DNA from 2 places in the Colwellia sp. BRX9-1 genome. Region 2 is predicted to be linked to the other one. Evidence: predicted binding sites of a transcription regulator. Region 2 holds the regulator's gene; the other holds the start of a gene.
The links. Region 2 encodes sigma-54, which starts transcription at its own class of promoters, with help from an activator protein. Its sites were predicted from a motif close to GTTGGCACGNNNNTNGNNT; they were not measured.

Region 1 (5,100 bases), on a different contig from region 2:
ATAACTAGTGCGCCACCTGGGCCAACAAAACCTGATGCAGGTGTTATTGTCCCTAAACCAGCAACCATGCCCGTTACCGCACCTAAGACACTCGCTTTACCAAATTTTTTCCATTCAATAGCCGCCCAAGTCAGTGCACCTGCTGAAGCGGATAAATGCGTGACTAACATAGCCATTGCTGCGTCACCATTGGCAGCTAAGGCACTACCACCATTGAAACCAAACCAACCTACCCAAAGCAAACCTGCCCCCGTAATAGTCATAGTTAAGTTATGTGGCAACATAGGCGTTCGAGGGAAACCATATCGAGGACCTAAAACAACAGCAGCAACCAATGCGGCAACACCACAGGTAATATGCACCACAATACCACCGGCAAAATCATAAATGCCCATTTGGCCTAACCAACCGCCGCCCCAAACCCAATGAGTTACCGGAGCATAAACCGCAAGCAACCATAAGCCACTAAAGATTAAGACTGCAGAAAACTTCATTCTTTCTGCATAAGCGCCAATAATAAGTGCAGGAGTAATAACCGCAAACGTCATTTGAAATAAAGCAAACAAGCTTTCCGGAATATCACCAACAAGGGTTTCTTTGGTTATTCCCATCATAAGTACTTTGCTAAAATCACCTATCCACGCATTACCTTCACCAAAGGCTAAGCTATAACCGACCACAAACCAAAGTATCGAAGAAAGAGCAGCAATTGAAAAACACTGCATAAGAATAGAAAGAATATTTTTACGTCGAACTAATCCACCGTAAAATAAAGCGAGTCCGGGTAAGGTCATCATTAGGACTAGAGCAGTTGATGTGAGGATCCACGCCGTATTTGCCCCGTTCAATTCGTCATTGCTGGCAAAACTTGGCAATGCGACCGCGGACAAAAGTAAAACAAAAAGTGTTAATACTTTATTTATCGTTACGCTTGAGTGTAACTGTTTAAATAGCTTCATTATCTTTTTCACCTGTTCTGATCCTAACAATATGTTCGATGTTAGTGACAAATATCTTACCGTCACCTATTTTTCCTGTTTGCGCTGTTTCAAGAATAGTGTCGATAACACGCTCAACCATTTCATCCTTAACAGCGAGCTCAAGTTTCATTTTTGGTAAAAAATCGACAACATATTCTGCACCACGGTAAAGTTCGGTATGACCTTTTTGTCGGCCAAAACCATTAACTTCGCTTAACGTTAATCCTTCTAGACCTATCTCACTGAGTGCTTCACGAACATCATCGAGTTTAAAAGGTTTGATTATTGCGGTTATCAACTTCATTTGTTCACCTTTAGTGCATATTATTTAAGATTGTTTATATAAATTTATTTAAGCACCATTTGTGCCCAAAGAGACAATCAAATAAAAAACAATAAGTTAAAAAATAATAATTAATATTACACCGCTCAAATGCACCAAGATGTTACACACAAACACAACCCAAACACCATATTGGTGCACAGATTATGACCATTAGTCAGATTCTATGTTTAAGAAAAAGTGTAAAGGGCAAAATTAAAAGTTTAGTATTAGCAAAGGCTAGAGATGATAAATAACGCACAAAAAAAAACCCTACGGGTGTAGGGCTTTTAAGCAGATACAATAACGACTTAATCGATTAGCTGATACTGCTCGCGTAAAATATCAATAATTTCAGCTTTAGGGTTAGCAGACAAAACAATTTTTTGACCGGTAATTTTCTCAGCGATCGCTGTGTATGTTTGTGACACATCCATTAACACGGATGCCGGTAACTCATTGTTACGAGCTAAAGCTAAGCGCTCGTCCATGCGATTTTTATTTAATAAAATATCAGCATCAGGGAAATGTGCTAAAAGTAATTGGCGGAAACCTTCTTTCGAGTTTTCAACCACTTTACCGGCACGATATTGCTCGCCATCCCAAATACGTGAAGAATCAGGCGTACCCACTTCGTCCATATAAATTAACTTGTCGTTGCCAGCTTTGTCTTTTACATAGCCAAATTCAAACTTAGTATCTACAAAGATTTGGTCAAGCTTTGCCAACGCATCAGAAATAACGTCAAAACCTTCCGTTAATAATTTTTCGTATAAAGTAATATCATCAGGCGTTTTAAAATTAAAGGCTTCAAAATTATCTTCAATATTTTTGCGAGTAATATTAACATCATCAATCGCAGGAACGCCCGGAATGCCTTCTAAAATACCTTTTGTTGAAGGTGTTTGTAGAAGTTCAGGTAGCTTTGAATCTTTCAATAATCCTTCAGCTAATTCGATACCACAAAAATCACGTTCACCTTTTACGTATGAACGCCACATAGAACCGGTAATATACTGACGACAGATAGCTTCAATCATTACAGGTTTAGCTTTTTGTACGATCCAAACAAACGGATGTGGAATATCAAGAATATGACTATCGGCTAGACCTTGATCTTTAAATAATTTAAACCAATGATTTGATATAGCATTCAGTGATGCACCTTTTCCAGGTACACCTTGCATACCACCTTCGCCTTGCCAGATACATTCAAAAGCAGAAATACGATCACTAATAACCATAATGGCTAAAGGTGTGTCGTCGGCAACATCATAGCCTTTCTCTTGAATTAGTCGCTTACTATCCGCGTCGGTTAACCAATAAACACTGCGCACTTTACCGCTGTGAACTGGTGCATCGGTACGAATAGGTAAATCATTATTTACCGCTAAAATTTGATCTGCAAGACTCATCGGTTTAAACCTTAATTATCAAGTTAATATTAATTGTAGCGAATAATATCTTTGCGCGTTATCCCAAAAGATAAAATAGTATTCGGTATAATTAATAAAAACATTTTAATACATTATAACCAAGGTGTTTAGTTTAATTTCCAAAGTAAAGAACGGAGCTAATAACTATTAGTAAGTACTTTAAAACGCAGAAAGTGAGCTAAAGAACAAGTTAGTATGATTAAAAAAAGAAAAGGACGCCTAATGGCGTCCTTATCTCAAAGCTTTTTCAAGTTCTATGCAGCTAAAGCAGCTTTCGCTTTTTCAACTAAGAATGTGAATGTTGCTTTGTCGTATACTGCAATATCAGCTAGGATCTTACGATCGATTTCAATAGCAGCCTTTTTAAGACCATTAATGAAAACACTGTAAGATAAACCGTTTATGCGAGCTGCTGCATTTATACGAGTGATCCAAAGCTGACGGAATTGACGTTTACGTTGACGACGATCGCGGTAAGCGTACTGACCTGCTTTAGTTACTGCTTGATAAGCAACACGGTAAACACGGCTACGTGCTCCGTAATAACCTTTAGCTTGCTTTAGAACCTTCTTGTGACGTGCACGAGCTTGTACACCACGTTTTACTCTAGCCATTCTATATCTCTCCTATTAACCGTGACGTAAAAGTTTTTTAACTGACTTAATGTCAGCCGCCGAAATCATGCACTTAGCACGAAGATGACGTTTAACTTTAGTACGACGCTTAGTCAAGATATGACGAAGGCCAGCTTGTTTGAACTTGTAGCCAGAGGCTGTTTTTTTAAAGCGCTTCGCAGCACCTTTGTTAGTTTTCATTTTAGGCATGAATATTACTCCGCATTCATGTTTGTGCTATTACACATAAACATTGCCATTGAAATTTAGCAACTTAGGCGAAAAACTTAACGCGTTTATTTAAGGATAAACAAAAATAAACGTTAGTTTTTACTTTCAGGCCTAAAGTTACCCGTTAAAATCAATAATGGTGAACTTATTTTAATTTACATCAAACTAAGTTACTTGAAATACCGGTTATTGATTATTTTTTAGGTGCTAGTACCATCACCATTTGTCTTCCTTCCGCACGACGCGGGAAGAATTCAAGTACAGTTAACTCTTCTAAATCGTTTTTAACGCGAGTTAGTAGTTGTAAACCGAGTTCTTGGTGAGCCATTTCACGACCACGGAAACGTAAAGTTACTTTAACTTTATCGCCACCCTCTAAAAAGCGCTTCAGGTTGCGTAGTTTTACCTGATAGTCGCCTTCATCTGTTCCAGGACGGAATTTAATTTCCTTAACCTGTATCTGTTTCTGGTTTTTGCGTTGTTCTTTTTGTTCTTTAGCTTTTTCATAGATAAACTTACCGTAATCCATAACACGGAGTACAGGAGGTTTAGCCGTAGGGCTTATTTCAACAAGATCAACACCAGCTTCGTCAGCTTGATCCATTGCTTCATCTAATGTGACGATGCCACCAGGCTCTCCGTCAAATCTAATCAAACGAACTTCATTATCAGCAATACCTGTAATTAACTCATTTAAACGATGTGCTGGCTCTTTTTGCCCGCCTCGTTGTCCACCTTTAATAGCCATGTTCCTCCAAAGAACTTTGTTCCGAGTAGCTGGTGTTATTTTTAACTTAACAACTACTCAGATTAATAAAATATTTTGATGTATGTTATAAACGTTATTATAAGTAATTTCAACGCTAACTGCGAGAGTTAACTTCTTCACTTAGTTTAGAAATAAAGTCATCAACAGACATTTTGCCTAAATCTTCACCACTTCGCGTTCGAATAGCGATTTCGCCTGCTTCCATTTCTTTGTCACCAACAACTAACAAATATGGAACACGCTTCAAAGTGTGCTCGCGGATTTTAAAGCCTATCTTCTCATTTCTCAAGTCTAGTTTTACTCTAAATCCACTTTCTTTTAGTTTTTTAACAACTTTTTCACAATATTGACCCTGTTTGTCGGTAATATTCATCACAGTTGCATGAATTGGAGATAACCAGGTCGGAAACTTCCCGGTAAACTCTTCAATCAAAATTCCAATAAAACGCTCAAGTGAACCTAAAATAGCACGATGAATCATCACTGGGATGTATCTTTCGTTGTCTTCACCAACATAAGTTGCGCCTAAACGCTCTGGTAAAGCAAAATCGAGCTGCACTGTACCACATTGCCAAGCACGACCTAAACAATCCATTAAGGTAAATTCAATCTTAGGACCATAAAATGCTCCTTCGCCTGGTAAATATTCAAATTTGATGTCGCTGTCGGTTAATGCTTGTGCAAGACCCGCTTCAGCTTTGTCCCAAATTTCATCACTACCAATGCGATTTTCAGGACGCGTTGATAA
Region 2 (5,100 bases):
TTCATCCAAAAAATGATGCGCCCGCATGGAAAATATCTGCCAATGAAGGCATATTATACAATAACAACCGGGTAAAATTAGCAAAGCATGTCCGCCTGTTAGCAACAGATCCCGATAGCTTATTACAAGAAGTTCAAGGAAAATACTTTGAACTTGATCTAAAAACTAACATCATAAGTTCAGAACAAGAAATTAAAATTATCGGTAAAGGATTTACCATCGATGGTAAAGGTTTAATTGTCGACTTAAACACCAACCAAATGACACTAACTAAACATGTGAAATCAATTTATGAAATTGTTAAAAAATAGCCTACTGTGCTTATTGTTATCAACTCCGCTATTTTCGTCAGCTTTCGCTGAAAAATTTGATATAAAACAAAAGATTGAAATTAACGCTTCAAGACAAGCCGTTGATCTTAAAAATAAAATATTCAGCTATATTGATAACGTGGTGATCACTCAAGGTTCATTAGTTATACGTGCTGATTTAGTACAAGTGCTGACTCAATCTGGCAGTGAAGAAAAAACCTATATCGCTAAAGGGAAGCCAGCAACCTTTAAACAAACCTTAGCCGATGGTACTCCTCTTAGCTTACAAGCAGACGAAATAAGATATGAGCCCGCAAATAATTTAGTGATAATTTCAGGAAATGCGTTATTACAGCAAGAAGGTAGTGAGGTTAGTGGCAGTAGAATTACTTACAATATTGCCACTCAGTATGTTAATGCTGAAAGTAAATCTAACGAACGCACTAAAACGATTTTTCAGCCGAAAGAAAAAATTAAAGCGACAACCACAGACGCGAAAACTCAGGAAAAAATTAATTTATGAGCACTAGCACCCTAATGGCAAAAGGCCTTGCCAAAGCCTATAAAGGCAGAAAAGTGGTTAAAAATGTCAGTATGCAAGTTTCAGCAGGACAAATAGTCGGTTTACTAGGCCCAAATGGTGCCGGAAAAACAACTTCTTTTTATATGATTGTGGGTTTAGTTGAAAGTGATAGTGGCGATATTATCTTAAATGACGAAAACCTGACGTTAGCGCCTATGCATGAGCGTGCGAGAAAAGGCATCGGATATTTACCACAAGAAGCCTCTATTTTTCGAAAACTCAGTGTTTACGACAATATTATGGCTATTTTACAAACACGAAAAGAATTATCAGATGCTGAACGTGAAGAGAAATTAGAACATCTTGTTGAAGAATTCAACATAGGTCATATCAAAGATAATTTAGGCATGAGCTTATCTGGTGGTGAACGCCGCCGAGTAGAAATTGCTCGCGCATTAGCTGCTGAACCAAAATTTATTTTATTAGATGAACCTTTTGCTGGTGTTGACCCAATTTCAGTAGGTGATATTAAAAAAATTATTCTACACTTAAAAGAACGTGGCATTGGTGTGTTGATCACTGATCACAATGTACGTGAAACTCTCGATGTATGTGAACATGCGTATATTGTTAGTCATGGTGAACTTATTGCAGAAGGTACTGCAGATCAAATTCTTGCAAATCAACACGTAAGAGATGTATACCTTGGTGAACAATTCACGCTATAGTAGTCAGTAAATGAATAGTATCTTCGTATGAAAAAAACGAAAATATCCCATTAAAAATAATAGGAAGTTAATGACCTAAATGCGCCCTACTCTACAACTCCGCATAGGACAACAATTAACCATGACGCCACAATTGCAGCAAGCAATCAAATTGCTGCAACTGTCTACGTTAGAGCTTCAACAAGAAATTCAGGAAGCCTTAGAAAGTAATCCATTATTAGAAATGGATGAGTCTTCAAATAATCCCGAAGATAAAAGTACTGACAACCTTGAAGAAGCTCACACTGCCGGTACTGGTGATGTTAAAGAAGCCCCTGCTTCTGATGGTAGCGAAGACGCTACGCCTACCATTGATGAAATCACCACCACTGAAGCCATGGACAAGAACGATATCCCTGAAGAATTAAACATGGATACCACTTGGGATGATAACTACACGGCCGGTGCAGCAAGTTCAAGCTCAGGCCCAGCTTCAGAAGATTATACTTACCAAGGCGAGACTCAAGACTCCATTCAAGATCATTTGCGCTGGCAAATGGAATTAAGCCCTTTTACCGAAACAGACCGCGCTATAGCGACAGCAATTATTGATGCTGTTGATGACGCCGGTTACTTAACGGTATCTAGTGAAGACATTTTAGAAAGTGTTGCCATTGAAGGAGTAGAGCTTGATGAAATTGAGGTGGTACTAAAACGTATTAACCTCTTTGATCCTGTCGGTGTCGCTGCTCGTTCTATTTCAGAATGTTTAATCATTCAACTTAATCAATTTGACCCCGCTACACCTTGGTTAGCAGAAAGTAAGTTAGTTTTGCGTGACCATATTAATCTGCTGGGTAGCCGAGACTATCGTACATTAATGCGTAAAACTCGACTGAAAGAAGAGCAACTGCGCGAAGTGGTGCGTCTTATTCAATCACTTGATCCTAGACCCGGCGATAGTGTGATGAAGAGTGACGATCAGTATGTTATTCCTGATGTGTCTGTTGAAAAGAAAAATGGCCGTTGGGTGGTCGAATTAAACCCTGATACTGCGCCAAAACTTTCGGTGAATCAGCAATATGCTTCGATGTCACGTTCGATGAAGTCGACAGCGGACACACAATTTATTCGCTCAAATTTACAAGAAGCTAAATGGTTTATTAAAAGCTTAGAAAGCCGTAATGATACCTTATTAAAAGTGTCAAACTGTATTGTACAACGTCAAATTGGCTTTTTTGAACATGGTAATGAAGCCATGCGTCCAATGGTTTTAAATGATATTGCCGAAGCTGTCGATATGCATGAATCAACCATTTCACGAGTGACGACACAAAAGTATATGCATACGCCACGTGGAATTTTCGAACTGAAGTTTTTCTTCTCAAGCCATGTTGGCACCGAAAGCGGTGGCGAATGTTCATCAACAGCTATTCGTGCATTAATCAAAAAATTTGTTGCTGCCGAAATCCCAGCAAAACCACTTAGTGATAGTAAAATGGCTGATTTATTAGCCGATCAAGGGATAAATGTAGCTCGACGTACCATAGCAAAATATCGAGAGTCACTTTCTATTCCACCTTCTAACCAACGAAAAAGTTTACTTTAACGAAAAGATGAGGAATTAAGCTTATGCAAATTAATCTTTCTGGCCACCATGTTGACATTACCGAAGCTTTACGAGAAAACGTCACGACTAAGATGGCAAAATTAAGCCGACATTTTGATCATATCAATAATGTTCATGTTGTTCTCACCGTTGAAAAATCAAATCAAATTGCTGAAGCGACTGTTCACGTTAGTGGCTCTGATTTACATGCAAAAGCTGAAAATGCTGACATGTATGCCTCTATTGATAGTCTTGTTGTTAAGCTTGACCGGCAAATATTGAAGTACAAAGGTAAAACGAATCAGCATTAATGCTGTTTATCGCCTGTTCACTCACCAAAGAATCTAAGTAGTATAATGAAGTTGCAAGATATCCTTACCCTTGATTGCACCCTGTGTGCGATTAAGGGTACAAGCAAAAAAAAACTCCTTGAAATAATTAGCGAAACTGCGGCAAAAAAATTCGATAATATTGATACTCATCAATTATTCGAAAGCTTAATGGCGCGTGAAAAAGTTGGCTCTACCGGCATAGGGAATGGCATTGCGATTCCTCATGGTCGATTAACTAATACGTCACAAGTTATTGCTGTATTGCTGACCAGTGAACAAGCCGTTGAATTTGATGCGATAGACAACCGTGCTGTCGATATTATTATTGCGTTATTTGTCCCCGAAGAAAACTGCCAACAACATTTAGATACCTTACAAAGTATCGCGCAAATATTTAGTACTAAACAATTCGCAAAGCAAGTAAGAAAATGCCAAAATTCGCAAGAGCTTTTTACTTTAATAAAGCATGCTAAACGTTAATAAAATCTAATAATAATCCAGGAAAACTCAAATGAAACTCTTGATAGTCAGTGGTCGCTCAGGGTCAGGTAAAAGTGTCGCCTTACGTGTACTCGAAGATTTAGGCTACTACTGTGTCGATAATATTCCGGTGAATTTATTGCCTGCATTAGCACATACCGTTATTAATGATTACGACAAAGTAGCGGTTAGTTTAGATGTACGTAACTTACCCAATGACCCTAATGACGTTTCAGAAATATTAGATTATCTACCAAAAACGGTAAAACTCGATATTCTGTATTTAGATGCTGATGACTCTGATCTTATTCGACGTTTTAGTGAAACGCGTCGTTTACATCCTTTGATTAAACAAAATATCCCACTTGACCAAGCCATCTCTTTAGAGAAAAAGCTGCTTGAACCTATTTCCACGCGTGCGGGTTTGTATATTAATACCAGTCAGTTATCACCTCATCAATTATCTGATTTAGTGCGTGAGCGAATTTTAGGCAAAACCTCGGCATCTATGGTGGTGGTGTTTGAATCTTTTGGCTTTAAACACGGTGTACCACAAGACGCAGATTATGTTTTTGATGCACGTTTTCTGCCTAACCCTTTTTGGGAAACAGACTTAAAAGGTTTTACCGGTTTAGATCAACCCGTGCGAGACTTTCTTGCTAGCCAACCGATTGTCACTAAATTTATCTGGCAAATTAACAGTTTTATGATGACGTGGTTACCCCACTTAGAAAGAAACAATCGCAGCTATATTACTATCGCCATTGGTTGTACGGGTGGAAAACACCGATCGGTTTATATTGCAGAAATATTAGCAAACAATCTTAGAAAAGAACGCGAAGATGTTCAGTCTCATCATCGCGATATTAAAATACAAAGCACTTAATAACGGTCACTGTATGCCAAAATATAATAAATCATTAACCATTAGCAATAAACTGGGATTACATGCACGTGCTGCAACTAAACTTGCCCAGTTAAGCCAAAAGCTTAATGCTAACGTTACTATTTGCTTAGAGGGCAAAGAAGCTGATGCCAGTAGTATTATGGGGTTAATGTTACTGGCCGGTGGCTTTGGAAAAACCGTAGAGGTTATTACCCAAGGAGAAGATGCTCAACAAGCACTTGACGATGTATG

Region 1: a site for sigma-54 is predicted at 1,335-1,353, ahead of H4J76_RS15460 (P-II family nitrogen regulator). Genes of this name have one in related genera too.

Annotation. Positions count from the first base shown of each region.
Region 1 is NZ_JACGVM010000018.1:69,743-74,842, forward strand. Features, by position in the region: gene H4J76_RS15455 (ammonium transporter) at 1-959, opposite strand, end outside; gene H4J76_RS15460 (P-II family nitrogen regulator) at 946-1,284, opposite strand; gene H4J76_RS15465 (phosphoribosylaminoimidazolesuccinocarboxamide synthase) at 1,614-2,717, opposite strand; gene rplT (50S ribosomal protein L20) at 2,993-3,352, opposite strand; gene rpmI (50S ribosomal protein L35) at 3,368-3,562, opposite strand; gene infC (translation initiation factor IF-3) at 3,777-4,331, opposite strand; gene thrS (threonine--tRNA ligase) at 4,447-5,100, opposite strand, start outside.
Region 2 is NZ_JACGVM010000001.1:174,018-179,117, reverse strand. Features, by position in the region: gene lptC (LPS export ABC transporter periplasmic protein LptC) at 1-311, shown strand, start outside; gene lptA (lipopolysaccharide transport periplasmic protein LptA) at 292-834, shown strand; gene lptB (LPS export ABC transporter ATP-binding protein) at 831-1,562, shown strand; gene H4J76_RS00850 (RNA polymerase factor sigma-54) at 1,642-3,150, shown strand; gene hpf (ribosome hibernation promoting factor) at 3,174-3,461, shown strand; gene ptsN (PTS IIA-like nitrogen regulatory protein PtsN) at 3,507-3,962, shown strand; gene rapZ (RNase adapter RapZ) at 3,994-4,848, shown strand; gene H4J76_RS00830 (HPr family phosphocarrier protein) at 4,862-5,100, shown strand, end outside.